DNA from 2 places in the Massilia sp. LXY-5 genome. Region 2 is predicted to be linked to the other one. Evidence: predicted binding sites of a transcription regulator. Region 2 holds the regulator's gene; the other holds the start of a gene.
The links. The regulator FliA, encoded in region 2, starts transcription of late flagellar genes. The targets are predictions, from matches to a motif close to CTAAAGTTTNNNNNNNNNNNGCCGNTA.
Positions count from the first base shown of each region.

Region 1: a site for FliA is predicted at 3,155-3,181, ahead of ACI48I_RS11975 (flagellar protein FliT). Genes of this name have one in related genera too.

Region 1 covers NZ_JBNNEH010000003.1:664,831-679,238, reverse strand. Annotated here, with positions in the region: gene ACI48I_RS11985 (M13 family metallopeptidase) at 1-292, opposite strand, end outside; gene ACI48I_RS11980 (M1 family metallopeptidase) at 331-2,958, opposite strand; gene ACI48I_RS11975 (flagellar protein FliT) at 3,231-3,512, shown strand; gene ACI48I_RS11970 (FimV/HubP-related protein) at 3,871-5,079, opposite strand; gene fumC (class II fumarate hydratase) at 5,165-6,559, shown strand; gene ACI48I_RS11960 (RNA-binding S4 domain-containing protein) at 6,646-6,858, shown strand; gene ACI48I_RS11955 (DUF883 domain-containing protein) at 6,999-7,283, shown strand; gene ACI48I_RS11950 (YjfB family protein) at 7,395-7,586, opposite strand; gene mobB (molybdopterin-guanine dinucleotide biosynthesis protein B) at 7,606-8,169, opposite strand; gene ACI48I_RS11940 (general secretion pathway protein GspB) at 8,156-8,950, opposite strand; gene ACI48I_RS11935 (ExeA family protein) at 8,951-10,564, opposite strand; gene ACI48I_RS11930 (hypothetical protein) at 10,564-10,992, opposite strand; gene ACI48I_RS11925 (hypothetical protein) at 11,058-11,243, opposite strand; gene ACI48I_RS11920 (metal-dependent hydrolase) at 11,310-12,134, opposite strand; gene ACI48I_RS11915 (GIN domain-containing protein) at 12,296-13,630, shown strand; gene ACI48I_RS11910 (GNAT family N-acetyltransferase) at 13,808-14,408, shown strand, end outside.
Region 2 covers NZ_JBNNEH010000002.1:35,592-49,999, reverse strand. Annotated here, with positions in the region: gene ACI48I_RS03670 (M35 family metalloendopeptidase) at 1-1,003, shown strand, start outside; gene ACI48I_RS03665 (hypothetical protein) at 1,060-1,551, opposite strand; gene motD (flagellar motor protein MotD) at 1,697-2,428, opposite strand; gene ACI48I_RS03655 (flagellar motor protein) at 2,430-3,173, opposite strand; gene ACI48I_RS03650 (RNA polymerase sigma factor FliA) at 3,155-3,883, opposite strand; gene ACI48I_RS03645 (MinD/ParA family ATP-binding protein) at 3,899-4,726, opposite strand; gene flhF (flagellar biosynthesis GTPase FlhF) at 4,719-6,185, opposite strand; gene flhA (flagellar biosynthesis protein FlhA) at 6,397-8,502, opposite strand; gene flhB (flagellar biosynthesis protein FlhB) at 8,515-9,672, opposite strand; gene rfbC (dTDP-4-dehydrorhamnose 3,5-epimerase) at 9,804-10,349, opposite strand; gene rfbB (dTDP-glucose 4,6-dehydratase) at 10,349-11,401, opposite strand; gene ACI48I_RS03615 (MraY family glycosyltransferase) at 11,485-12,633, opposite strand; gene ACI48I_RS03610 (hypothetical protein) at 12,959-14,128, shown strand; gene ACI48I_RS03605 (fumarylacetoacetate hydrolase family protein) at 14,211-14,408, opposite strand, start outside.

The DNA.
Region 1 (14,408 bases), on a different contig from region 2:
ATTCCTCGATCAACTTCGCGATGCGGGTATTCGTATCCTCGGCCAGGGCGCCCATTGCGCTCCAGGAACCGCGGTCGGCCGGGATCTCGGTCTTCGCCAGCCAGTCGCCATTGGCCCAGGTAAAGAAATCGTCGCCGGGCAGCACGGTCATGTTCGCGCTCTTGGCGGGCGCGGGTTTTTCGATCGGCGCCTTGACTTGCGCTTCCTGGGCGGCGGCAAGGCCGTGTGCGAAGCTGCCGCCACAGAGGGCGAGGACGACGGCGGTCTTGGTGAGGGTCCAACGAGTCTTCATGCTTTTCCTTTGCTTATCAACGATATCTGCAACAATCATTATTGGGCTGCCTGGAGCGCAACCCCCACTTGCGGCAGCAGGCGCGCCTTTTGCGCGGCGCGCACGCGGATGCCATTGCCCACCCGACGGGCTTCGACCAGCGCGTCCGGGCCGAAGTTCTGGCCGATATACTGCTCCATCATATCCGCATGACGCGGGTCGGACGATCCGGCGACCACCGAAGCGAGCGCGCGGTTGCGGCCGACGGCGTCGGCACTCTTGAGCAAGGCGTCGCGGTGGGCCAGGGCGAACTCCCAGGCCTGGTCCGGATGCTCGCGTCCGACGCCGGCCACGATGAGGGTGGACAGGTTGGCCGGCACCTGCGGCGACACCGCCATGTTCAGCGCGTTCGCGGCCAGGGCCGGATCCTGCACCAGGGTCAGCGCACGGCCGAAGCGGTTGCGTTCCTCGTCGGTACCGGCGGTGGCCGCGAGCCTGGCCAGCGCAGCATAGGTGGCGGGATCGGCGTAGCGGCCCACGGTGACGACGACGAAATCGAGCATGTCGGGGCTGATCGAGGCCGGGTCCGCCTGGAACCGGGCGAAGCGCTGGCGCGCCTCCCGGATCGCGCGCTCGTCGCCGGCGCGCGCCAGGGTCGTTGCCAGCAGCACGCGCAATTGCCGGTCTTCACTCGATTCGCCGGGTTTTGGTTCCCAGCCCAGTTTGTCGAACTTCGGCTGCACCAGGCTGCGAATGAAGCCGCGAATCAGCGCCTGCTCGGGCGCACCGCGGGCGAGCCTGTCCAGCGAGCCAAGGTTCGACAGGATCGATTCCCAGACGGCCAGGCGCGGCTCGTCGCGGTATTGCGCCGCCAGGCGCGTATAGTTGTCGAGCGGCATGCGTCCGGCCGACACCAGACTCCAGGCATCGAGCAGCAGCTTCAAACGCGTCGGATCGGGCAGGCGCGCGGCATTGTTCGCCAATGCATCGAAGCTGGCGCGGTCGTACTGGATGCGGAAGAAGCCGACGCTGTAGGGATCGACCACCAGCGTACCCTCGCAGCCGCCCTGCGTGAAGGTGGTGCTGCGGTTCGCCAGCAGCGTGTACCAGGCCTTGCCGTTGACGGTGCCGACTTGCAGCGGCACGCTCCACAGCCGCCCTTCCGGCGCAGGCTCATCCAGGCGGAACTGTTCCTGCGACAAGGTCACCTGGCGCTTGCCGTCGACGCAGGCCTGGCTCACCGAGACCAGGGGGTAGCCCGGCTGAGCGGTCCAGTCGGCCGCGAGCTTGCTCACCGGCTTGCCGGAGGCCTTTTCGATCGCCGCCCACAGGTCGGCGCTCGTGGTATTCGAATAGGCGTGCCTGGCCATGTAAGCACGGATGCCCTTGCGGAACTGGTCTTCGCCGACATAGGCTTCCAGCATGCGCAGGAAGCCCTGGCCTTTGACATAGGTAATGGAATCGAAGGCGCTCGCGGCCTGCTCTTCGTTGTCGATGCGGGTCTGGATCGGGTGCGTGGTCTTGCGCGCATCCAGGTTGAGCACGCCCTCGCGCTCGGCGATGCCGTCGAGGTAAGGACGCCATTCCGGGTGGAAGTGTTCGGTGGCCTTGGCAGCCATCCAGGAGGCGAAGCCTTCGTTCAGCCACAGGTTGTCCCACCAGGCCATGGTGACGAGGTTGCCGAACCACTGGTGCGCCACTTCGTGGGCGTTCACCCCGAAAGTCAGCTTCTTCGTGTCTTCCGTGCTCTTTTTCGGATCGTAGAGGAGCGTGGCTTCGTTGTAGACGATGCCACCCCAGTTTTCCATTGCACCATTGAAGCCGCCTGGAATCGCGATCTGGTCGAGCTTGGCGAGCGGATACGGCACGCCGAAGTAATTGTTGTAGTAGCGCAGCAGATCCTGCGTGGCCTGCAGGGGGAAAGCTGTCGAGCCGAGCTTGCCGGCGGTGGTCACCACGCCGATCTCGACGCCGTCCTGGCGCGCCGCCACGCGTTCCATTTCGCCCGCCACCAGCACCACCAGGTAGCTCGGCATTTTCGGCGTCGGCGCAAACGCGATGCGCTGCAGGCCGTTGCCCAACTTTTCCTGCTTCTCGACCGCGGTATTCGAATACGCCTTGAAGCTGGCCGGGACGTCGACCGTCAGCTTGAAGCGCGCGCGGAATGCAGGTTCGTCCCAGGTCGGCAGCATGCGCCGGGCGTCGGACGGTTCCATCGTGGTGGCGATCAGTTTTTTATCGAGCCCGCCGGCCTTGTAGCCGACCTGGAACAGGCCGCGTCCTTCGCGATTGATCTGCCCGGAAAAGCGCAGGCCGAGCAGGTAGCGTCCCGGTGCCAGCGGCGCGTCGAGTTCGAAGGCCAGGGTTTCCTGTTTCTCGTCGAGGATGGGCGCAAGGATGCGTTCGGGCAGGCCGCGGCCAGTCAGCGTGGCGCCCTCGATTTGCAAATTCGCGGCATTCAGGACGATGCGTTTCGTCGGTCGCAGGACCTCGATTTCGACGCGCTGCTCGCCCTTGAAGGTGTCGGCTGCGATGTCGGGCACCAGATGGGCGTCGTACAGCAGCGGGATCACGTCCTTCGGCAGCTTGCCGGGGGTGTCCGCGAACGCAAACGGGGCTTCGGCGCGGGCCGCGGTGACGGCCAGCGCCAGCGCAACGGCGCCAAATGCTCGGTGATGTCTCATCATTTCCTCTCTTGCTCTCTTATTATGTTGGTGGCGCGCCTGGCGCAGCAACCCAGCACGCACTCTAAGGGAAGCGGAAAAACGGAGACTGCGGAATGCGACAGACGGCGAAAACAGGCGCTGGAATGCAAAAACCCGGCAATACGGCGCGCCCTTGTCGAAGCGGTGAAAAAAAATTCAATTCTTTTTGCAAACAGCCCTAAAGTTCCGGCCTGCTCTGCCGTAAAAGGAGGACAACCGGTAATCCGGCCGAAAAAAATTGTCGCGGTGTCCACATGACCTCCAACGAAGTCCTCGCTATGTACGAAAATATTGCTGGCCTGACGGGCAAGATGGCCGCGGCGGCGCAATCGGGTGACTGGACGGGTTTCGACAGCCTGCAGGTGCAATGCGCCGTACAGGCGAGCGCGACGGCAAGCGGTGTGCCGGCCCTGGATGGCGCCAAGCGCCTGCGCAAGATCGACCTGCTGAAGCAGATCATGGCCAACGACCGCGCCGTGCGCGACGTGACCGAACCCTGGATGGGCCAGCTGGACCGCGCGATGCGCGCGCACTGAGCCGCCCTCCCCCGTCTTCAAAAAAGCGCCTGCGGGCGCTTTTTTCATGCCCGGCATAACAACACGCACAAACAAAAAGGCGCCCGAAGGCGCCTTTTGCTACGGACGGGGTCCGTATGAATTCGGAGAGCAACACCAGGAAACCCGGTGCTGCCTCTTTTGCCGGTTGCATCCGGCGTCCGCTGCCGCTGTTGGCAGGCTGACCGCTTCCGAAACAGGCGCCTTGCGGCGTACTTCCGTGTCTCGCGCCACGCTATCGGTGGTGGCTGCGCGGACTCCGTTTCGTTTTGTGGTTTTGATAACCAACGAGCCCAGTATAGCGCAAATATGCCGCTTGTGTAGACCAATTGTGCGCGGCTTATTCTGGCCGGGAAACTACCTCGGTCAGGACGGGTTCGTCGCCCGCTGCGGCGGCATCGGGGGCCGCGTCCTTCCCGCGATTCGGCATCAGGCGCGCCTTCACGGCCGCCATGAAATGCGGCTTCGGTTCGCCCGCAACTGCGCTCTCCTTGCCCGCTTTCGGCAACCTGGCCGGCTTGTGCGCGGCCGGGATCTTGCCGAAGCCGGCACGCTTGCGGCGCGCCAGCAGGGCCAGCACCAGCCCGGCAAGCGCGGCAATGCCCGCGACCGCGCCGCCGATCAGCAGCCACGGGGTCTCGGGCTCCGGCGGTTCGACCTTCTTCGGCTTGCGCTGGATGCGGGGCGCGCCCTTCGGTGCGTCCTTCTCGGCCTCCTTCGCCGCCGGGGCGGGAACAGGCTGGTGGACCGCGGCAGGCGTCCCGGCGCTGTGCGCCTTGGCGGGCGCGCCCTGCAGTGTTTTGACTTTGTCCTCGAGCCTGGCCAGGTCATGGCGCAGCGCGGCGTTTTTTTCGCCAAGCGCCACGCAGGCATCCAGGTGTTCGGTCGACGGCTGCGGCGCGCAGCTCGGCGCCTGCGCAGCCGCCTCAGGAACCGGCTTCGGCGCAGCGACCGGTTTTTTGGTGGGCGCCACCTTTGCCACCAGCTTCGCAGCTGCCTTGCGCCGGACCGGCGCCGCTTCCACGTATTCCTCGCCCGTCTGCAGGGCCGCGGCCGGACGCGCAACGGCAGCCGGCGTGCGTGCCGGAACAGGAAGTGGCGCCGGCTCGGCCTGCGCTTTCGGTGCCTCAGGCACGGGCGGCGGCGCCGGACTCGGGTCCGGCGTCAGCCACAGGGTCACCAGGCGCACGTTGCGCTGGCCGCCATCGAGCAGTTCCAGGTAGATGTGCAGGTGGCGGCTCTCTACCGGCTTGAGCGAGGTCAGATGCAGGAACTGGCGGCCGTCGCGGCGCATCACAGTCATGTTGAGGCTGGAGAGCACAGCCGGCATGGCGATGTTCGCGCCCCGGTAGACGTCCGGGTTGGCCACTCGTACCGCTACCTGCCTGCCCGGGTCGTCGAGCAGGGTCAGCTCGACGTCGGCGACGAGCGCCTGCCCGAGATGCGAACGCACCTGGGCCTCGCCCAGTTCGGCCGCATGGCCGGCGCCCGCCGTCACAGCGGCGGCAAGCAGGAATGTCGACAGGATGGTGTGTGTGCGCAGCGCCATGGCAGGAAGAATTTGTAGCCTAAGCGTAATTAACGGGTGTTCGGATACACTCTTTAGCTCCAGCCCGCAAATAACAGGAAACCCTATGGAAAACCGGATAGAAAAAGACAGTTTCGGCCCGATCGAGGTTCCGGCCGGCCATCTCTGGGGCGCGCAGACCCAGCGTTCCCTGCACCACTTCCACATTTCGACCGAACGCATGGCGCCGGAACTGGTGGCTGCGCTGGCCCAGGTCAAGCGCGCCGCCGCAGCGGTGAACCGCTCGCTCGGCAAGCTGCCGCGCGACAAGGCCGACGCCATCATCGCCGCCGCCGACGAAGTGCTCGCGGGGCGCTATCCGGACGAGTTTCCGCTGGCCGTCTGGCAGACCGGTTCCGGCACCCAGAGCAACATGAACATGAACGAGGTGCTGGCCAACCGCGCCTCCGAGATCATGGGCGGCGAACGCGGCGAAGCGCGCCTGCTGCACCCGAACGACCACGTCAACATGGGCCAGTCCTCGAACGACATCTTCCCGACCGCGATGCACGTGGCGGCCGCGCTGGCGGTCTCGAAAGAGGTGCTGCCTGCGCTGGCGCGCCTGCGCGGCACGCTGACGGTCAAGTCGCGCGACTTCGCCGACATCGTCAAGATCGGCCGCACCCACTTGCAGGACGCCACGCCCCTGACCCTCGGCCAGGAATTTTCCGGCTATGTCGCCCAGCTCGAGTTCGCCGAGCAGGCCATCCGCGCTTCCCTGCCCGGCCTGCTGTTGCTGGCGGCCGGGGGGACGGCGGTCGGCACCGGCCTCAACGCTCATCCCGAGTTCGCCCCGCGCATCGCCGCCGAACTCGGTTCGCGCACCGGCCTGGCATTCAAGACGGCGCCCAACAAGTTCATGGCCCTGGCCGGGCACGACGCACTGGTGTCAAGCCACGGCGCCTTCAAAACCCTGGCCACCGCCCTCATGAAGATCGCCAACGACGTGCGCTGGATGGCCTCCGGTCCGCGCTCGGGCCTGGGGGAAATCACGATTCCGGAAAACGAGCCGGGCAGCTCGATCATGCCGGGCAAGGTCAATCCGACCCAGTGCGAAGCGCTGACGATGTTGTGCTGCCAGGTGTTCGGCAACGACGTTGCGCTGACGATCGGCGCCTCGCAGGGCAATTTCGAGCTGAACGTGTTCAAGCCGATGATCGCCCACAATTTCCTGCAGAGCGCGCGGCTGCTGGCGGACGGCATGCGCTCGTTCGAGGAGCACTGTGCCAAGGGCATCGAACCGAACCGCGCCCGGATCGGCGAACTGATGGAACGCTCGCTGATGCTGGTGACCGCGCTGGCGCCCCACATCGGGTATGATGCCGCCGCGCAGATCGCCAAGCACGCGCAGCACGAGGGCATCACGCTGCGCGAGGCGGCCCGGCAATCGGGTCATGTCAGCGAGGAACAGTTCGACCAGTGGATCGTTCCGATCGACATGACGCGTCCTGATCCGGAATAAGCACTCCCTGCGGCTGAAGCTGGGCTTGCTGCGACCCTGTCGAGGCAAGCCCAAGCGTGCGCCCCACAATTTAACCCAAGTATATTATGCAAAACACAACTTTCGAACTGACATCCGAGTTCGTCGAACTCAACCAGCTGCTGAAACTGGTCGGCCTGTGCGATAGCGGCGGCGCCGGCAAGAACATCGTGGCCAGTGGCGTGGTGTCGGTCGACGGCAAGAAAGAACTGCGCAAGACCGCAAAGATCCGCACCGGCCAGACCGTGACCGTGGGCGACGTGCGGATCGCGGTTCGGTAGGCGGGACTGCCGGCCTCTACGGCACACGTTTGCGCGCAGACAAACGCGACCGGTAGTCCTTGTTTATATTTTAAGTGCGCCTGACTTCCCTACGGGGCAAGGCGCACTGAAACGTGATCAATCGGCTTGAGGTGAATGCCATGGAAACCCCGGAAAAAAATCCGCAAACGCAGGAACGGCTGATCGGCGATCTGCGCCTCGTCATCGAGAATGCGGAAGAACTGCTGAAGAACACGGATCAATACACGAGCGTCCTCTATCAGAACGCGCGCGCCAAGCTGGCCATGGCCCTGAACGCGGCCAACGAAGAACTCGAGCGCTTCGAAGACGCGCAGCTCAATCGCATGATGGAAGCGACGCGCCAGGCCACCGAGCGCTGCGGCAGCCTGAGCGGCGAAGAGCGGATCCTGCGCGCTTTCCATTGAATGCACGGCGGCGCCAGGCTGGCGCCGCTGCCGACATGCGGTGCGAGATCTCTACGGTTGCACCGCGTGGGCGCGAGAGCCGTTCGTGGCCCGGCCCACCCTACAAACCCATCAGGCAGTGGTATTGATCTTGTTGCCGAGGTGAGCCGGCAGGTTCTGCGGCGGCTGGATGCCGTCGAGGATCTGGGTCATGGTCGACTTCTGCATGTCCTGCTGCTTCTTGAGCATGGTCATGCCGACGTCCTCCTTGGTGCCGGTCTCGGCGATGGTGGTAGATAGCCTGGCGATGGCGAGGACGTCCATATCGGTCTCCTGTTGAGGGTTATCCTTCCTTAACGGCTTGTTCTATGGAAACTTTAGCCCTGGCCGCCATCCATCCGGTGAGCCAGCACAAGACATCCCCGGGCGCATTCAGGTCCAGCCAGGCCCGGCCCGCGTCGGCGGGCGCCGGACCGTCGGAGGCCACGGCCACCACCAGCGCATCGTCCGGATACAGCGGCGCGCGCCCGAGCGCGGGACGCCAGACCTCGAGCTTCGGCAGCGGCTCCCATTTATAACCTTCGACCAGGGTCAGGTCGGCTGGCGCCAGGCGCGCCAACTGTTCGGCCAGCGGCGGTTCGGCCTCCCCGCGCAGTTCGCGCAGGATGGCATAGCGGTAGGGAGAGGCGATCATCACCTCGGCCGCGCCCGCCATGCGCAGGCGCGCGCTGTCCTTGTGCGGCGGCTCGAGTTCGATGTCGTGGTGGCTGTGCTTGACCACGTTCACGCGCAAGCCGCGCGCGGCCAGCTGGGCAACGAGGAATTCGAGCAGCGTGGTCTTGCCGCTGCCCGACCAGCCGACCACGGCCAGCACGACGGGCGCCGCGCCGGAATCAATAAGCGACACGGTAGCGGGTGCCCCGGTAATTCATGACGGCATATTTCGGCATCAGGCGCTCGAGGACCAGGCCGGGGGCCAGCTCTTCTCCTTCGCGGCGCAGCATTTTATCGACCAGCAGCAGGCGATCGGCCGGGTTGGGCGAGTAGATGTAGCCGCCCACCGCCACCTTCGGCACTTCGCGCTGGATGGCCTCGGGCAGCTGCTGCAGCGTACGCAGGTTTTCTTCCTGAATCGGATCGGGCGCACGGGTGGGCGGCGGTGCAGGCGGCGTCGGTGCCGGCAGGTAGACCGCCTCGGGCGCCGGATCACGCGCGGCGGCCGGAGCCGGAGCCGGCGCCCGGCGTGGTTTGGTGTCTGCCGGCGGTGGCGCCGCCGGCGTGGCAGCGGCAACCGGCTCGCTCCTCCGCCTGGCAGGCTGCACGGCCGGCGCCGGGACCGGAACCGCACTCGCAGGCAGTGCTTCCGGCACAGGCGCAGGCGCGGCAACCGGTGCCGCGGCCGGCTCCTTCGAGGCCGCCGGCGCGGCGGCTGGCGCAGGCGCCGCCGGCCCCGCCTCGTTACGCGCCAGCACGGCAGGCTGTCCCGCCGGCGTCTTCGCCCGCCACACGAGCCCGGCCGCGATACCCGCGACCAGCACGCCCACGCCCAGGCCGATCAGCAGCGGCTTGCGGTTCACCGCGGCGGACGCGGCCGGAACCGGAACCGGCGCCGGCGTATGGATGTCGGGCGCATTGCCCAGCTGGCGTTCGGCTTGCGCCTTTTTGAGTGCTTCGAGAATGTACGACATTTAGTGTCCCGTCCCGGCGGCGAGCAGGCGTGGCTCGGCGACCCCGGTCAGCTGGTTGAGGCGCATGTAGGTGCGGGGGCCGGCCACGCCGTCCGCCTTCAGGTTCTGCTTCGACTGGAATGCACGCAATAACTGCCCGATGCGTGCATCGAAGGGCTGCTGCGCGGCCGGCGCCGTGACGCCGCCGAGCTGGGCCAGGCGCGCAGCGAGCCAGTCCACGTCCGTCCCCTGGTCCCCGGGCGCCAGGTTGTCGCGGAAGGCGCGCGGCATTTTCCAGAAGGTCGTGTACTCGCCGGTGAAGCGCGCCACCAGGGCGGCGAGCTCGACTTTTTCGCGCTTGCCGTCGGCGAGCAGGGTCACGCTGCGCTCGTCCATCCCGGCCAGCACGGCATAGCTGGTGCTACGTCCGTCGCGCAGGGTAATGACGGCCGGACGGTCGAGCTGGCGCAATTCGTAGATGCCGCCGCGGCCCGTATGGCAGCGCAGGTCGAGGCGGAACGCGACCTGGCAGGGTTCGCCCGCTGGAAGCGTTGCGCCCCACAGGCTCGCCAGGCTGCGCAGGGCCGGGGCTTCGTCGGCGTGCCCCTGGGGCAAGGCGGCTGCGGGCGCAGGCGCAGGCGCAGATGCAGGCGCAGGTGCAGGCAAGGCCTGCGCAATCCTTCCCTTCTTGCCGGCAGTCGGCGCCGCGACTGGCGCCGTCGTATGCGGCAATACCTGCCACGCGGCCGCACTGAGCGCCGCGCCCGCCAGCAGCCCGCCCGCCACCAGCGGCCAGCGCGCCTTGCGCGCCGGGGCCGTGGTTTCGCCCGTAAACACTTCCTCGGCCGCCTTGCGCAGGATGGTGCGCGTCACCTCGCGGCTGTTTTCGACATAGGCACCCAGCAGCGCGCGGTCGCACAGCAGGTTGATGCGGCGCGGCACGCCCTGCGTGATGCGGTGGATCGCCGGCACGATCGATGCGGGGAACACCGGCCCGCCCTGCGCGCCCGCGACCGCCATCCGGTGCGCGATATAGGCACCCGTCTCGGGCTCGGACAGCGGCCCCAGGTGGTAGCGCGCGATCACGCGCTGCGCCAGTTGTTCCAGCTCGGGACGCGCCAGCATCGTGCGCAGCTCCGGCTGGCCGATCAGGATGATTTGCAGCAGCTTGCGCTCGCTCGTCTCCAGGTTCGTCAGCAGGCGCAATTGTTCGAGAACCTCGGGCGCCAGGTTCTGGGCTTCGTCGATGACGAGCACGTTGTTCATGCCCTGCGCGTGCGAGGCCAGCAGATAGGCGTTGATCGCGTCGACATAGCCCTTCACGCCCTGTCCGCTGCCCGGCGCAGCGATGCGGAACTCTTCGCAGACCGATTGCAGCAGTTCGCCCACGGTCAGTTTCGGGTTGAAGATATAGGCGAGCCGGCAGTTCTCCGGGATCTGCTCGATGAAGCAGCGGCAGACCGTGGTCTTGCCGGCGCCGATCTCGCCGGTCAGCAGCACGAAGCCGCCGCCGCTGTTGATGCCGTACAGCAGGTGGGCCAGCGCTTCGCGGTGGCGCTCGCTCATGAACAGGTAGCGCGGGTCGGGGGCGATCGAGAACGGCGCCTGCTTCAGGTTGAAGAAATTGGTGTACATCAGAACTGGCGGCCTGGCGGGAGAGGTTTATATCTCGCGCAGTATATTTTGGATTTGCCTTTGTGATAAGCGATGACGCTGCCCGGGTTCGATACCCGCAATGGATATTGCGACATATCGGCCGTTTTATGGCGTATGCCGACGGCCGCGTGGATGGCCTCTTCCAGCTCTTCCGGCTTGCTGTCGACCACGGCCGCGATGAAGGCCATCGGATTGCTGTCGTCGCTGACCATGATGTCCTGCACCTGCTTGCCCCATAAGCTGGCCTCGCCCTTGAACCAGAAGGCGCCGCCCTCGTGCTTGTAGGAAGGACCGAGGGCGGTGCTCAGCCAGGAATGGAAATACTTGTTGTCGAGCTGGCTGCGGCACAGCAGCGCATTCCCGATCACGGGGCCGAAGGTCGAGGGCAGCGCCTGGGCCGCACTCATACTCACACTGCAGGCGAGCGCCAGCAGCACGCCTGCAGTGTGAGCGTAAGTGCGGCGCGTGCGCGTCACAGCTTCGACAGCCAGGCGCGATTGGCGGCGATTTTCGCCTTGGCCGATGCCGGCAAGGCCTCATAGCAGCCGGGATGCTGCTTCAGGGCCCCCTCGCGCACCTCTTTCTCGAGGCCATTCACGATAAACACATAAACGGTGGCGCCCTCGCTGTTCTTGCGCGTGCCCATGTAACGAATCACTTGTTTCTCCTTACTCGACCCGCCCATTATGACACCTGCCGCCGCGGGCGGCTGTGCTGGAATGCGTCAGGCCGCTTTTGGGCGCACCGGCCGCCAGGCTGAACTGTTGTGATCGAGCCACGATTCGATCAGCTGCCGATTGTCGTGCTGCCACGGATGAAAGGAGCGCGAAAAATACTGCAGCCCCGGCCTCAGCAGGTGCCCCGCCAGTCCATTGCGCCCGAACCAGATGTTAATCGCACTGCCCCAGGTGCGCGGCTTGAACAGCTCGCCGTCGCGGCGCAGGTTGAAACAAGTCTGGAGAAAAGTCTCGAAGGCAAACATGAAACTGACGTGCACATACCAGAGCACGCGCCGCCAGTATCCTCCTCCGGCGGCGCGGTAGGCATCGAAGGCCACGCCCTTGTGCTCGGTTTCCTCGACCGCGTGCCAGGACCAGACGGTCCGCATCCGCGGCTCGGCGCCTTCCAGCCATCCGGGATGGCGCAGCACGCCGTCGGCCAGCATCGCCGTGTAATGCTCGAGCGCGCAGGTGATCGCCAGCCGGCTCAGCACACTCATGCGGTCGATGCGCCGGATCCGCTTGCGGATTGCGGCCTCGCGCGTATAGGGCAGGCCCTGGCGCTCGAGCTCCTTGTTGTACTGCACGTGCACATGCCGGTGGGTCGCCTCCTGGCCGATGAAATCCCTGACTTCTTCGCGCAGCTGCGGGTCGGCCAGGCATTCCGGCGGCACGGCGCGCACGGCATCGATGAACAATTGCTCGCCGAGGGGAAAACTCATCGACAACGCGTTGAACAGCTGGGTGCGGTAGGCGTCGCCGCCATTCCAGCGGCGCCCGAAACCTTGCGCGAGGTCGACCTCGATTTTCCGGACTGTCAGGGTAGACATGGGTTTCCTTTCGTCTGCCGATGGTGAACAGGACGCAGTTCGGCGCCCGACTTCGACCGTTGATACCGTGATTTTGCACGTCCATCGGTTCGGCTGCATGCACCGCTGCCGTTTGCCCTATCGTGCATGCTCTGCCCCCACAAAAACAACAAGGACACCGAATGAACATCAAGCACACCGCCCTCGCCGCCCTCGTCCTCTGCAGCGGCCTGGCCAGCATGCAGGGCGTTTCCGCCGACGACAGGCGCGCGCCCGTGACCGTCGACAAGCGCGCCGTCGGCGCATTTACCGCCATCGAACTGGCCGGCCCCTTCCGCGTCATCGTGACCGAGGGCGCGCCGCGCCTTGAATTATCGGGCGAAGCGAAGCAGCTGGCCGAGATCGAGACGGAAGTGCGCAATGGCACCCTGATCGTGCGCCAGCGTTCCTCGCGCTCGAGCTTCGGCTTCCACTGGGGCAAGCGCGAGCATGAGGAAGTCGTCGTGCGCATCGGCGCATCAAGCCTGAAGTCGCTCGCCAGCAGCGGAAGCGGCGACGTCGAGCTCGACACGGTCGGCGGCGAGCGTTTCACCTTGTCCTCGAGCGGGCCGGGCGATATCCGCGCACGGGGCGCCGCGCGCACGTTTGAAGTAAGCAGCAGCGGCAGCGGCGACCTCGACCTGCGCCAGGTGAAAGCGGGCAACGTCGCGCTGTCGATGTCCGGTCCCGGCGACGTGCAGCTGGGCAGCGTCGGCAACGAACTGACGGCGCGCGTCAGCGGCTCGGGCGACCTTGATGCGGACGAGCTGCGCCTGGCGCGCGCCGTGGCGCTGGTATCGGGTCCGGGCGGCGCCAGGTTACGCGGCACGGCGCGCGAGTTGCGGGTTGAAGTCAACGGCTCGGGCGACCTCGATGCCTGCGGCCTGCAGGTCGAAAAGCTCAACAGCGTCCAGCGCGGACCGGGCAATGCCTGCGTCGCCGGCACCATCCGCCAGTTCGAGGCCGAAGTCAACGGATCGGGCGACCTCGAAGCGCGCGGCCTGCAGGCCGGACGCGCGGTCCTGCGCATGACCGGCCCCGGCAGCGCAAGGCTCTCCGGCAGCGCCGACGAACTGCGCGCGGACCTGAGCGGCTCGGGCGAACTCGACGCTGAAAAACTCACCGTGCGCAGCGCGATGATCGACAGCGGCGGCCCCGGCGACATCAAACTGGCGCGCGTCACCGATACCCTCGACGCTTCGCTGCACGGCTCGGGCGACCTGAGCGCCTCGATCGAAGGCAAGCGCGTCATGCTGAAGCTGCGCGGCCCCGGCAACGCCCAGCTGCAAGGCCACGCCGAGCGCATCACCGCCGAACTGAGCGGCTCCGGCAGCCTGCAGGCGCGCCGTCTGACGGTGCGCCAGACGGACATCAACGTGCGTGGGCCGGGCACCGCTTCGGTGAACCAGGTGCGCGAAGGCGACGGGCGCGAGCAGCTGGTGCAGGTCGAGCGCGGTGGACGGCGTCAGGTGGACTGAACCTGGGCGTAGCGCTTGAGATGCCTGGTTCGCCCAGGGCAGGCATGCGTCTGGACGACTATCGGAATGATTCCTGAAAAGTAACATCAGGCGCCGAACAAGCGTTATGCTTGTCCTTGAAGCGACGCGCCGAAGCCTTGCCAGGTTCCCGGCATCCCGATTCGAAGGACAATCCAAATGACTAGCCTCGACCGGCCCGTGTGGGCCTCACTTGTCTCTGCACCGCAGCTCGCGGAAGGTGGTGATCTTGCCAAGCGTTTCCGGCGCGACGTCAACGTTTTCGCTGCCGCGTCCGACGATAGCCCCGCGAGTCTTGCGGCACTTGCCGGGCTCGTCTGCGATGACGAATCCATCTTTTTGCTCCAGGTCCCGACCATCCGCCTGCCCGACGGCCTTGTCGCGGTGCGCGAGGCCCAGGGAGTGCAGTTGCTGGCGGCCCGGCCCATCGCGCCCGGGACAGGCAAGGATCCGATCCTTGTCCTTGGCGATGCGGATGCGGAGGAAATGCTCGCTTTGGCGACACTGACCGAGCCGGGACCCTTTTTGTCACACACACATACGATGGGCCGCTTCGTCGGCATCCGCGTCGACGGGCGTCTGGTCGCCATGGCGGGGGAGCGCATGCGTTTTCCGGGTTTCACGGAAGTCAGCGGCGTATGTACCCATCCTGACTTTCGCGGGCGTGGCCTGGGCAGAAGACTTTCTTCCGTCGTCGCGCATGCCATCCAACAACGCGGCGAGCAGCCATTCCTTCACGCTTGGGCGTCCAACACTGCGG
Region 2 (14,408 bases):
AGTGACCGTGGCACCCGAGAAGGCCATGCACGGGGCGAGCGACAACGTCTACGTCAACGTGACCCTGACCAACACCTCGTCCACCCCGCAATACGTGCTCAAGGCGCGCACGCCCTTCGACGGACTTTCCGCCCCGCTGTTCGACATCACGCGCGACGGCGCGAAGGTTGCCTACACCGGCGCCCTGATCAAGCGCGGCAAGCCGACCCAGGCCGACTACTACCTGCTCAAACCCGGCGCCTCGCACACGGTAAAGGTCGAGCTGTCCTCGCTGTACGACATGAGCGTCAGCGGCGACTATGCGATCCGCTACCGCACCGCGTCGCCGGACCTGTTCCTGCCCGCGAATAACGGCCGCGCTGCCGCCAACGACATCGGCGAGCTGCAATCGGATGCGGCCTCCTTCTACATCGAAGGCCGCCTGCCGCGCGGTTCGAACTCCGAGATCATGCAAGCGCTCAAGCAACCCGGCGGCGGCGGCACCGTGACCCCGGCCGGCCTGAGCTACGCTTCGTGCACCGCTTCGCAGCAGACCACGATCGCCTCGGCGATCTCCGCCGCGAAAACGATGTCCGGCAGCGGCGTCACCTACATGGCGAATGCGACGATGGGCCCGCGCTACACCAAGTGGTTCGGCACCGTCACCTCGACCCGCCAGGCGACCATCAAGTCGCACTTCACGGCGATCAAGGACGCCTTCGACACCAAGTCGGTCGTCGTCGATTGCGGCTGCAACCAGAACTACTACGCCTACGTGTATCCGACCCAGCCCTACCGCATCTATGTCTGCAAGGCCTTCTGGACGGCGCCGATGACCGGTACCGACTCGAAGGGCGGCACCCTGGTGCATGAGATGAGCCACTTCAACGTCGTGGCCGGCACGGACGACCACGTCTATGGACAGAGCGGCGCCGCCAGCCTGGCGATCAGCGATCCGGACCTGGCCGTCGACAATGCCGACTCGCACGAATACTTCGGCGAGAACACCCCGGCGCTGAACTAAGAAGAAAGGATCAAAAAAATCGGGCCCGCAGGAACAATCCTGCGGTCCGATTTTTCCTATTTAAGATTCGAAATGAACGAGACCGGGCGGGCGGCAAATTCGGTCGGCTTGTCGAGTTGCCTGATGTCGCCCAGCACCGGGCCGGTGTAGCCGATGTTGTAGTTGTGCCGGCCCTTGGCGAAGGCATAGGTGTGGGTGATGTCGATCGTATTCATCAGCATCTTCCCCGGCTCCAGCGGCTGGTAGTCGGCGCCCGTGAGCGCGGCGCGCTTGACCATTTTCCCCGTGTAGGGAACCGGCCGGCCGCTGGCGTCGCGCACGTCGAAACGCGGCCCCGTCAATTCCTTCCCGGCCGCCAGTTCGCGCGGAATCCAGACCGTCTTCGTGCCCTGGTTGATGAAGGTCAGCTCGACCAGCACCTTGCCGGGCGGGGTGGCGACATCGATGCTGTGTTTTACGCTCACGGTCGGTTCTCCGGCAGCGCCCGCAAACACGGGCAGGAGGCTGGCGGCGCCCAGGGCGGCCAGCAGAATCAGTCTGCGCTGCATGGTCAGCTCCATATGGTTGTGTCATCCATTGTACGGGATACCGTAGGGTGGGCATTCATGCCCACGCGGTGATACCTGGCGGCGAGATCGTCGTGCACGATAACGGAGCCGGTACGTATCACCGCGTGGGCATAAATGCCCACCCCTACATTGAAGAGCCTGCCAGGATGGTCACCGCCACCCTTCGGTTCCTCACCCTGCCCGCTTCGTCCGTGTCCGGCGCCACGGGCTGATTGGCAGCGTGCCCGACCGCAGTCAGGCGCTCGGCCGCAACCCCACTATCGATAAACAGGCGCACCACGCTGCTTGCGCGCACGCTCGACAGTTCCCAGTTCGACGGAAACGCGGAGTTCGCAATCGGCAGCTTGTCGGTATGCCCCTCGACCTGGATCGCATGCGGATCGTTTTTCAGCAGGGAGGCCACGGTCCCCAGCGTCGCACGCGCCTCGTTGCCGAGTGCCGCCTGCCCTTCCTCGAACAGGACCTTCGCATTGATCTCGACCGTCACGCCGCGCCCGGTCTGGGTCACGCGCACCTGCCCGTTTTTTACCAGCGGCGCCAGCGAGGCGTTCAGCTCGCGCGCCAGCGTGTTCAGGCGCTCGCGTTCGCGCCGCGCCGCATCAAGCCGCTTGCGCGCGATCAGGTTGGTCAGGGGAAGCTGTTCGATGGTGGAGCCGGCCTGCGGCACTTCGGGACGGCCGCCGAAGGCATCGCCCAGCGCATCCGACAGCGCCTTGTACTTGCCGGTGTTGACCACGGAAATGGCGTACATGACGACGAAAAAGGCGAACAGCAGCGTAATGAAATCGGCGTAGGAAATCAGCCAGCGGTCGTGGCTCGCTTCGGTTTCCTCGTCGTCGTAACGCTTGCGCGCCATGTCAGCGCTTCGCCAGCAGGCTGGCCACGCGTTCCTCGACCACGCGCGTGTGGTTGCCGCTCGCCAGGTCGTGGAAGACTTCGGTCAGGATTTCGTATTGCGCGACCCGGTCCGAGACGATGGCTTTCAGTTTGTTACCGACCGGCAGGAAAAAGAGATTCGCCAGCCCGACGCCGTAGACGGTCGAGACAAAGGCGACCGCGATGCCGGAACCGAGGCGCGAGGGATCGGACAGGTTTTCCATTACGTGGATCAGGCCGAGGACGGCGCCCAGGATGCCGATCGTCGGCGCGTAGCCGGCGGCGGATTCCCAGATGCGGGCGGCCTGGCGTTCGGCGAATTCGATGGCGGTGACTTCCGTTTCCAGCAGCCCGCGGATCTTCTCGGGCGTGATACCGTCGACCACCAGGCGCAGGCCTTTCTGCACGAACAAATCCTTGGTGGCCATGTACTGCTCGAGCGAGAGCAGGCCCTCGCGGCGCACCGTATGGCTCCACAGCGCGATCTCGCGCGCGAGCGGCTGGCGCCGGCTTTTGGGCGGGAAGAAGACCCAACGCAGCATGTGCATGCCGCGGCGGAAGGCGCGCGCTTCGGATTGCAGCAGCACGGCGCCGAAGGTGCCGACCACCACGATCGCGAACGCGGCCGGCTGGATCAGGGAGGCGAAACGCCCGCCGTCGAGCGTATGCCCGATGACCAGACCGGCCAGCGCCAGCGCCAGGCCGATCAGGCTGGCGAAGTCCACAGCTTTTCCTTGAGCGAAGCGCGCAGGCGGGCGACGGCTTGCGTATGCAGTTGCGAGACGCGCGACTCGGACACGCCGAGCACGGCGCCAATTTCCTTCAGGTTCAGCTCTTCTTCGTAATACAGGCCCATCAGGATCTTCTCGCGCGGCGGCAGGCTGTCGATGGCCTCGATCACGGCCGAGCGGAAGTCGGTGTCGAGCAGGGCGCGCAGCGGATCGTCCTCGTCCACCGCATAGCGGTCGAGGAAGCTGTCGTTGCCGTCTTCATCGTGAAAATCCTCGTAGTAGACCAGCTGGTGGCCGCCGCCTTCGAACAGCATTTCCTGGTAGTCCGAGAGCGAGACGTCGAGCGATTTCGCCACTTCGGTCTCGGTCGGCGGACGGCCGAGCTTTTGCTGCAGCGAGGTCATGGCCGTCTCGACCTTCTTCATGGTCGAACGCGTGCTGCGCGGCATCCAGTCGTTGCTGCGCAATTCGTCGACCATGGCGCCGCGGATGCGCAGCACGGCATAGGTCTCGAACTGGGCGCCGTGGTTGTCTTCGTAGCGGTTGATGGCATCCAGCAGGCCCATCATGCCTGCCTGGATCAGGTCGTCCACCTCGACCGAGGGCGGCAATTTTGCCTTCATCTGGTGCGCCAGGCGCTTGACGAGCGGGGCGTGCTCGGTGAGCAAATGGTTCTTGTCCGCTTTCCCTTTGACGGTATACATGCTTGTGCTTTTTTCTTAGGAACCAAAATGCGCGCCACCGCCCTGGCGCATGCGCGGCAAGGCAAAGCGCCCTGCCAGCTCGCGGAAGGCCACCGAGGCCCCGGCCAGCGGGAAGGCATCGACCACCGAACGTCCGAGACGTGCGGCGCGGTGCAGGTATTCGTCGGCCGGCACCGAGCCCATCGAACTCAAACTTACTGCAAGGTAACGAGTTGCTGCTGCCGACATATTATCGTAAACCACTTTCGCCTCGGCCTCGCTTGCGCCGGTGACCAGGATGCCGAAGGGACGGCGACCGAATTCCTGGGCCAGGCGTTTGATCAGGCCATACGCATTCGTGATCGAGGTGGCGCTGGTCGACACCTGCACCACGATTTCGGACTCGGCCAGGCGCGGCACGGCAAAGCCGCCATCGCGGTTCAGTTCGCCATCGACGATAACGATGCCGCCCTGCTTCTTCACCAATACGTCGAACGCTTTCGCCAGGCGGCGGGCCTCGTCGCTGCCGCTTGCCGGGGTCTGGCCGTCGCGCGCCAGCAGCGCCACGTTGAAACCTTGCGAAGCGGTCTGCACCACCTGGTTCAGCGCGCATTCCTGGCGTGCCACCTGCAGCAGGCTGACGTGGCGTTCCATCTCGAGGCGGCGCGCCACGCCATACTCGCGCTGGCAGGCGTCGACGATCAGGACTTCATTGCCGGCCTGGGCCAGCGAGGCACCGAGGTTGACCAGCATCGCGCCCTTGTCGTCGCTCGGGGTCGCGGAAAGAAAGGTCACGACGCGTGGCCGGGCGCCGGCCAGCATCCGGCGCAGGCCTTCGGCCTGGTCGAAATCGAAACTAGCCAAGGCGCACCTCGCGCAGGCTCTCGTCCTGGTGCACCTTGCCGGTGTGGGCCATCATCAGCGGCAGGTCGGCATCTTCAAACTGGTTGGCCGCGTCGCGGCGGCTGCGGAAGGCGCGGTCGACCAGCATCGCGCGGTCGGCCAGGTGCAGGTCTTCCGGCACGCGCTGGCCGTTCGAGATGTAGTGCAGGTTCAATTTTTGACGGATCACGACGTCGAGCACGTTGCCGATCGAGGCGGCTTCGTCGAGCTTGGTCATGATGCAGCCGTGCAGGCCGCTGCCCTGGTAGGCGCGCACGACTTCGGCCAGGGTTTCGTTGGTCGAGGTGGCGTTCAGGCACAGCAGGCGTTTCACGTCGGCGCCGGCGCCGGTCAGCATGGCGACCTGTTCGGTGACCATCTGGTCGCGCTGCGACATGCCGATGGTATCGATCAGCACGGTGTGCTTGTTCTTGAGCTCTTTCAAGGCGATACGCAGGTCGGCTTCGTCCTTCACCGAGTGCACCATCACGCCCAGGATCTTGCCGTAGATGCGCAGCTGCTCGTGGCCGCCGATACGGTAGGCGTCGGTGGTAATCAGGGCCAGCTTTTCCGGGCCGTGGCGCATCACGCAACGCGCGGCCAGCTTGGCGGTGGTGGTGGTCTTGCCGACGCCGGTCGGGCCGACCAGGGCGAACACGCCGCCCTTGTCGAGCAGCGTGTCTTCGTCGGCCATCGTCGTCAGGTTACGGGCCAGCACGGTCTTGATCCAGCGCATCGCTTCGACCGCATCCTTATTCGCAGGCATCTTGTCGATCAGGTAGCGCGACAGCGAGGCCGAGAAGCCGGCGGCCAGCATCTCGCGCAGTACGACCGCCTTCTGCGGCTCGCGCTGCTGCGTGCCGCCCCAGGACAGTTCGGCCAGCTGCGTTTCCATCATGCCGCGCATGGCGCGCAGTTCGCTCATCATGCCGCTCATCTCCTGCGCGGCGGATTCCTTGGCCTGGGCGATCGCGGCCGACATCATCGAGGTCATGGCCGCCATGTCGAAGGCAGGCTCGGGCTGCGGGGCGCGGCGGTTGGCGTAGCTGTGTTCGGCTTTGTAGTCGGCTTCGTGGTCTTCGGAGTGCGGCGGGCGGCGGCCGGCGAAGGCGGCGGCGAATTCCGGCTCGGGCTGGGGCGCGCGGCGGCTGGCGTAGATCTGTTCCGGCGTGGCGGCGGCGGGTGCGGCGCCGCGGCGGTTGACGAAGGCAGGCGCCTCCGGCTCGAAGGCGTTCAGGTCCAGGCGCGGCTGCGGCTGGGCCATGTCGGTGCCGTGCGCCGGGGCGGCGAGCGAGGCGACATCGTCGTTGTCCAGCGCGAGGATTTCGACGACGCCGTCGACGGCACGGTTCGAGAGGATGACGGCGTCCGGTCCCAGCGCATCGCGCACCTTGCGCAAGGCTTCCCGGGATGTTGCCGCTGTAAATTTCTTCACATTCATCTTATTCTCCGCACTGCTCTATTCGATTGGTACCGGCACGCACACAGCCGGTCTATGGGATAGATTATTGACGATGCCGTGGAGCAAGCATCGGGGGAAAAGGATGGGGAAAGTGGGTTAATTCGATTTAGAGGGAGAAATTGCCGGTTTGGGCACGCGGATGCGTGCGTAAGGCGTGGGCTCGCAGAGCCCACGCGGATTCAAGGTGCGATCAGCCCGCGCCCACCAAACTGGTCACGCGAATCGTCTTGGTCTCCGGAATCTCCGAATGCGACAAGACTTTCAGCTGCGGCAGCGCGCGCCGCAGGAAACGCGACAACAGCACGCGCAGCGGACCCGGCACCAGCAGCACCGGCGTATGCCCCATCGCCTCCTGCTGCTGCGCCGCATTGTGCGCCTGCTGGGCGATGGTGTCGGCCAGGCCCGGCTCGATGCCGGTGCCGTCGCCGCCCGCGCCCAGGGCCTGCATCAGCAGGCGCTCGAGGCGGTTGTCGAGGGTCATCACCGACAGCTCGTTGGTACCAGGGAACAGCTGCTGGACGATCGCCCGTCCGAGGGCAATGCGCACCAGCGCGGTCAGGTCGCCCGGATCCTGCACGCCGGCATGCTCCGACACGGTCTCGATAATGGTACGCATGTCGCGGATGTGCACGCCTTCGATCAGCAGGTTCTGCAGCACCTTCTGCAGCGTCGCCAGCGACACCACTTTCGGCACCAGATCTTCGACCAGCTTCGGCGTTTCCTTGCCCAGGTGATCGAGCAGTGCCTGGACTTCCATGCGGCCCAGCAGTTCCGAGGCGTGCGTCGTGATCAGGTGGTTCAAATGGGTCGCCACCACGGTACCGGCGTCGACCACCGTATAGCCCAGGTTCTGCGCCTCGTCGCGCATGCTCGCATCGATCCACACCGCCGGCAGCCCGAAGGCCGGATCGGTGGTCGCCTGGCCCGGCAGCGTGCCGCTGGCCATGCCCGGGTTGATCGCCAGGAACTGGCCGTTGATCGCTTCGCCGCTGCCCACTTCCACGCCCTTCAGGGTGATGCGGTAGGCGGACGGTTTCAGTTCCAGGTTGTCGCGGATGTGCACGGGCGGGGCCAGGAAGCCGACCTCCTGGGCGAATTTCTTGCGGATGCCCTTGATACGCTTGAGCAATTCTCCGCCCTGCGTCTTGTCGACCAGCGGAATCAGGCGGTAGCCGACTTCCAGGCCGAGGGTGTCGACCGGCATGATGTCCTGCCAGGTTGCCTCTTCCGTCTCGGCCGAGGCCGCGCGTTCCGCGCTCGAAGCCGCTTCACTGGCATCGGCTTGCGCCTGGCGCTCCGGCGCCATCCGGGCACGCTTGGCCAGCAGATAGCCGCTGCCGCCGAGCACGCCGCCCAGCAGCAGGAAGACCAGGTTCGGCATGCCGGGGATCAGGCCCATGCCGGCAATGATGCCGCCGGTGATGTACAGCACTTCGGGTTTCGCGAACAGCTGGCCCATCATCTGGCCGCCGATGTCCTGCTCGTTGGCCACGCGTGAGACGACCATACCGGCCGCAATCGAGATGATGAGCGATGGAATCTGCGCCACCAGGCCGTCACCGATGGCCAGCAGCGTATAGGTCTTCGCCGCTTCGCCGGCAGCCATGTCGTGCTGCACGATACCGACGATCAGGCCGCCGATGACGTTGATCAGGGTGACCATGATGCCGGCCACGGCGTCACCCTTGACGTATTTCGAGGCACCGTCCATGGCGCCGTAGAATTCCGCTTCCTGCGCCACTTCCGAACGGCGCTTGCGCGCCTCTGGTTCGGCAATCATGCCGGCATTCAGGTCGGCGTCGATCGCCATCTGTTTGCCGGGCATCGCATCCAGGGCGAAGCGCGCGCCGACTTCGGCGATACGGCCCGCACCCTTGGTCACCACGGTGAAGTTGATGATGGTAAGAATCACGAACACGACGATACCGACCGTGTAGTTACCGCCGATCAGGAAGTGGCCGAAGGCTTCGATGACTTTACCGGCCGCCGCGCCGCCGGTGTGGCCTTCGGTCAGGACAACGCGAGTAGACGCCACATTGAGCGACAGGCGCAGCATCGTGGACACCAGCAGGATCGCCGGGAAAGCCATGAAGTCGAGCGGCTTGACCGTGTACAGCGCGGTCAGCAGCACGATGACGGACAGCGCGATATTAAAGCTGAAGAACAGGTCGAGGATGAAGGCCGGCAGCGGCAGGATCATCATCGCCAGCAGCAGGATGATCAGGATCGGCGCGGCCAGGGCATTGCCCTTGGCGCCGATCGCTCCCATCCAGGCAGGCAGTCTCAGACTATTCATTCAACAGCTCCGTTATTCAGGTTTGACTTGCGATGCAGGATTCAGCGGGTCCATCTCCGGCGGCACCGGCAATGTCGTCGGACGATCCGGGTAATGGCCGCCGACCTTGCTGTAATTGCGCAGCTGGAAGACATAGGCCAGTACTTCCGCCACCGCCGAGTACAGCTTTTCCGGGATCTCGTCGTCGATTTCCGTGTGTTTATAAAGGGCACGCGCCAGGGCCGGGGCTTCCAGCAGCGCGACCTTGTTCTCGCGCGCCAGTTCGCGGATCCTGGCCGCCACTTCGTCGGCGCCCTTGGCGACTACGCGCGGCGCGCCCGCCTGGCCGTCGCTGTATTTCAGCGCCACCGCATAGTGGGTCGGGTTGGTCACCACGACGTCAGCAGTGGGCACATTCTGCATCATGCGGTTGCGCGCCATTTGCCGCTGCATCTGGCGAATCTTCCCTTTAATCTGAGGATTGCCGTCCGATTCCTTCGATTCCTGGATCATTTCCTGGCGCGTCATCTTCAGCTTGTTGCTGTAGTGCCAAAGCTGATACGGCGCGTCGATCAGGGCGACCACGCCCAGCGAACCGACGATGAACAGAAAAGCGTGCGCGATCAGGTCGGCCACGTGCCCGGTGCCGGCGCCCAGCGGCTCGACGGCCAGGCCGAGGACGGCTTCCTTCTGGCTCATGACGACGACCCAGGCGACACTGCCGACCAGCACCGTCTTGGCAATGGCCTTCAAGAGTTCGACCAGGGAATTGGTGGAGAACATGTTGCCGAGACCACTGATCGGGTTCAGCTTCATGAAGTTCGGCATGAAAGCCTTGGCGCTGAAATTGAAGCCGCCGATCAGCAGCGGCGCGCCGACGGCGACCAGCATGATGGCAAAGGCCAGCGGCAGGCAGGCCAGCAGCACGCCGCCGATGTCGTTCGCGATGCGTTCGATCAGGACGGTCGGGTTGTAGACCTGTTCACGGGTCAGGCTCAGGCCGGATGCCAGCGTCGTCGACAGGTGGCCGGCCAGGTTGCCGCCGGTAATCCAGAGCCCGGCGCCGGCGGTCATCAGGACGGCGAAGGTCGCGAGTTCGCGCGAACGGGGAACGTCGCCCTCTTCGCGCGCCTTCTCGAGTCTTCTGGGACTTGCGTCTTCTGTCTTTTCCGCGTCGCTGTCTTCCGCCATCTTGCGCCCCCGATATTGCCGTCAAACTACTCAGGACGGAATTATCGCCGTTATTGCCCTACGGCTATAACTAGAACAGGGAGGGAAAGGGCCGCCAATTCGCCCGCCGGGAGGCGGGCCGGCGCGGGAGCTCAGTCGTACAGCTCGGCCGTGGCGAAGGGGGCGGCGTCCTGGTCCTTGGCCGACAGCACCGGGGGATTGGTCAGCGGCCAGTCGATCGCCAGTTGCGGATCGTTCCAGGCAATGCAGCGTTCGTTGCCAGGGGACCAGTAGTCGGTGGCCTTGTAGAGCAGCTCGGCGGCGTCGGACAGCACCAGGAAACCGTGGGCAAAGCCTTCCGGGATCCACATCTGGCGGCAATTCTCGGCACTCAATACTTCGCCGACCCATTGACCGAAGCCGGGCGAACCGCGGCGCAGGTCGACCGCGACATCGAACACGCTGCCGGCCACCACCCGCACCAGCTTGCCCTGAGGACGATGCAGCTGGTAGTGCAGGCCGCGCAGCACGCCGGCTCCCGACTTCGAGTGGTTGTCCTGCACGAAGGCGACGCTGCGCCCGACCGCCGCCTCGAAGCGGGCCTGGTGAAAGCTCTCGTAGAGAAAACCGCGCGCATCGCCATGCACCTGCGGCTCGAACAGCAGGACGTCGGGGATGGCGAGGGGCCTGGCGCGCATCATGGAGCGCTGGGGCGCGCGCAGGAAGCGCCGGCGGCGAGCTTGTCGACCCAGTCCTGGTGCGCGAGATACCAGGCGACGGTCCGGCGCAGGCCGCTGCCGAAATCATGGCGCGGCTCCCAGCCCAGCTCGCGCCGCAGCTTCGACGGGTCGACCGCATAGCGGCGATCGTGGCCAGGGCGATCGGCAACGAAGCGGATCTGCGCCGCATAGGCCTGGCCATCGGCACGGGGCCGCAACTCGTCGAGCAGCGCGCAGACGGCGTGCACGACCTCCAGATTCGTTTTCTCGTTCAGGCCGCCCACGTTCCAGACGCCGCCCGGGGTGCCGGCTTCGAGCACGCGCCGGATCGCCGCGCAGTGGTCGCTCACATACAGCCAGTCGCGCACCTGGCGGCCGTCGCCGTAGACCGGCAGCGGCCGGCCGGCGAGGGCCTGGTGGATCACCAGCGGAATCAGTTTTTCGGGAAACTGGAATGGGCCGTAGTTGTTCGAACAGTTGGTCGTCAGGGTCGGCAAGCCATAGGTCACGTGCCAGGCGCGTACCAGGTGGTCCGAGGCCGCCTTGGTGGCCGAATACGGGCTGTTCGGCGCGTAGGCCGTGGTTTCGGTAAACGGCGGATCGTTTTGGCCAAGCGTGCCGTAGACCTCGTCGGTCGACACGTGCAGGAAACGCCAGGCCGCCCGCTCCTCGTCCGGCAGCGCGCTCCAGTAGCCACGCGCGGCTTCGAGCAGGTTGAAGGTGGCGGCGACGTTCGTCTGCACGAAGGCGGCCGGGCCGTCGATCGAGCGGTCGACATGGCTTTCGGCGGCAAAATTGAGCACGGCGCGCACCCGGTGTTCGGCCAGCAGGCGCGTCACCAGCGCGCGGTCGCCGATGTCGCCCTGCACGAAGCGGTGGCGCGGGTCGTGTTCGAGGCCGGCCAGGTTGGCGCGGTTGCCGGCGTAGGTCAGCTTGTCGAGGTTGACCAGCGGCTCGTCGCACCCGGCGAGCCAGTCGATGACGAAGTTCGACCCGATGAACCCAGCGCCGCCGGTAACGAGGATGGTCATGCGTGAAATCGGTGAGAAGTTGCCGGCCCGGGCACGGGACGGTAGTGCATTGTAGTCGAACGACCTGCCCTGCCCTTCGCGCTCTAAGCCTGCAGGGAGGCGGTCTCCGATTCGACGTCGGACAAGTCGACACTGCGCACCGCGGGACGGGTAGCGCGGCGGCGGCGTGCGCGGGCGGCATGCGCCATGTACCAGTAGACGCCCAGGTAGAGGCCGAAGCTGGCCAGCGTACCCTGCACCAGGGCTGCCGGGTCTTGCGGGAAGGACACCGCGATCCAGGCCGGCACCGCCGCCAGGACCCAGGAGAACGGCGACACGCAGGCATTGCGTAGCGGCGCGCTGAACTTGCGGAAATAGCGGCCGGCGACGGCGATCTTGACCAGGCTGTGCAGGTGGCAGCTGTCGGGCTGGCCGGGATGGCGCCGGCACCACAGGCGGCGCACGATCGTGAAGACGGTCTCGAAGGTTGGATAGGCGCAGGCCAGCAGCGGCGCCCAGCTCGACACTTGCGGGTTGCGGTAGACCAGGGTTACCGACAGCCAGGCCAGCAGGAAGCCGAGCAGGTAGGCGCCGCCATCCCCGAGGAACAGCTTACCGTACGGGAAGTTAACGAGGAAGAAACCAACCGTCACGGCGCTGACGATGAAACAGGTACGGGCCAGTTCGGCGTCGCCGCAATCGACGGCGATCATGCCGACCGCGACCAGGCCGATCACGACCGTGCCGCTGGCCAGGCCATTGAAGCCATCGATGATGTTCACGGCATTGGCTACGCCGCCGACGGCGAAGGCGGTGAACAGGACCGACAGCGGCAGCCAGCTCAGTGCTGCGTCGAGCAGGTTGACGCCTGTGTGCGCGATGCTCACGCCGGTGAGCGCCCAGCAGGCAACGCCGCTGGCCATGGTGGCGACCAGGCGCGCCCCGATCGAGACGCGGCGCGTCAGGTCTTCCGCGATGCCGAACAGGAAGGCAGGCGCCGCCGCGCACAGCAGGGGCGCAAGCAGGGCCTGCTGTGCGTCGGACGCGACCACGCAGGCAAAGATCAACCCCAGCATGATCGCCAGGCCGCCGATCCGGGGCGTGGGCACGCTATGGAATTTCTGGACTCCGCGCGTGGCGTCGAGCGTGAACCTGCCGTGCCAGCGCGTCGTCGCGACCAGCAGCAGGGAACACACCAGCGAGACCGCCAGGCCGAGTTCAAAAGCGATGATGTTAGTTTCTGTCAGATCCATAAATGGGGTTTCATTAGCCGCCGAATTCTAACGCATTTCTCTGAAGAAAGCAGCAAGGGCTCGGCAATCGTGTGTAAACCGCCGGTTTCCATGTTTTTAGCATGGAGCTTACGTAAGTCGCTGATTTTGTGTGGCGTTTTTGCGCTTCTTTATGAGAATTGAGGAATGACAATAATTAAAAAGGGGGGTTTTCATAATATTTCCCGACACTTTGTTACAAGTTCTGACGTATTTATGCCACGTTGCAGCAGGTGTTATTTACATCCCGTTACACCTTTTATTCGGAGCTGGAATGCGCTTCTTTCCGTACGTTCAATATCGTTGCTTGATATTACTTATCCTGGTATTCGACGCCTGCCCGGTGCAGGCCCAGGCCATTACCAAAGACGATCTTTCTGCCGCCCGCTACGCCTTCGAATTGCGCATTGCACAAACGGCCGCCGACGCCGCCCTTGCGCAGCGTGAAGCCGAGACGCGCGAGGCCGAGCACGCCGCCCTGCTGGCCCGGCTGCCGCCAGGCAGCAGTCGTCCGCTTGAAGGCAGGCTCGACACCCGTGGATTCGGCGCCGCCGGCCTGGTGCGCGCCTTCGACCTGGCGCGGGGACTCGCAGTCGAGGTCTGCGCGGCCCTGCCGCAGGAGACGCGCACGGTCGTCCACGATCCGGCCACCAGCGCCGGCGTCACTGCCGCCCGCGGCGTCAACGATGCGCTCCTGCGCCTGGCCGACGAGCTGGCGCGCCGCAACAAGGAGATGCAGCTGTATATCGACGCCCATACGCCGCCCGGCGCCCTGGGCGGCACGCTGGCAGTCGCGCTGACGGTCGTTCCGGCCGTGTTGCGCGCCGCTGCCGATACCGGCGCCCTGTTCAAGACCGATGTCACCGCCTCCGGCCTGGCCTATGGCGAGGGTGGGCGCGCGCTCTTTGTCAGCGCCCTGGCCGAGGCCTGCCCGCAACGGATCGCCGGCCTCGGCGGCGGCTACCTGGGCGAGCTCGATGCAGTGCAGCATGAGCGGCTGCTCGGCAAGCTGCGCGCGCTCGCAAGCCATCGCGCCGATTATGCGAACCGGATCGCCAGCTTGCAAAAACTGGCCGATGGGGCCAAAGGCGAAGAGAAGCGCGATTTATCGGGCGTGGCCACCGCGGCCGCTGCCGTGTTGAAAGCGGTCGACGCTTTTATCGAATCGCTGTGCGCCGGAGAAACCGGGGAAAAGAGCCCGCTGTTCAATGCCGCCCGTTACCTCGGCTATGCCCAGCGCACCGAAGGCGCGCCGGTGCTCGACTTCGATTTGCGGCTGGAGGGAATGAGTATCGTGAAGGACAATCTGTTCACCGGACAGAAACTACGGCTATCGGCGATCGGGCTGCTCTGGTATCGGGTGCATGCGGCCGACGGCAGTTTGCTCTTCGCGCGCACAGTGCGAAAAATGGCCGCCCCGGTGGAGGTGGATTTAAGGGGAGAAATGGTGAATGGAGCGTTTTGGGGCGGGAAGTGAGGCAGGTGGAATGCGCGCGGCGTAAGGCGTGGAGTGGGGATTCCACGCGTACAGACTCACCGGGTCGAATAATCCGGAAACATCACGCCTTAACGAGCTTCTGCTCGATCGCCCCGAACACCGACTTCCCCTTCTCTTCGAGTATCTCGATCCGCACCGTATCCCCGAAGCGCATGAAGGGCGTACTCGCCGCCCCATCCGCAATCGTCTCCACGCTGCGCGCCTGCGCGATGCACGAATACCCCGGTGCCACCGCACCACGCCCGCTGCGTTCCTTGTT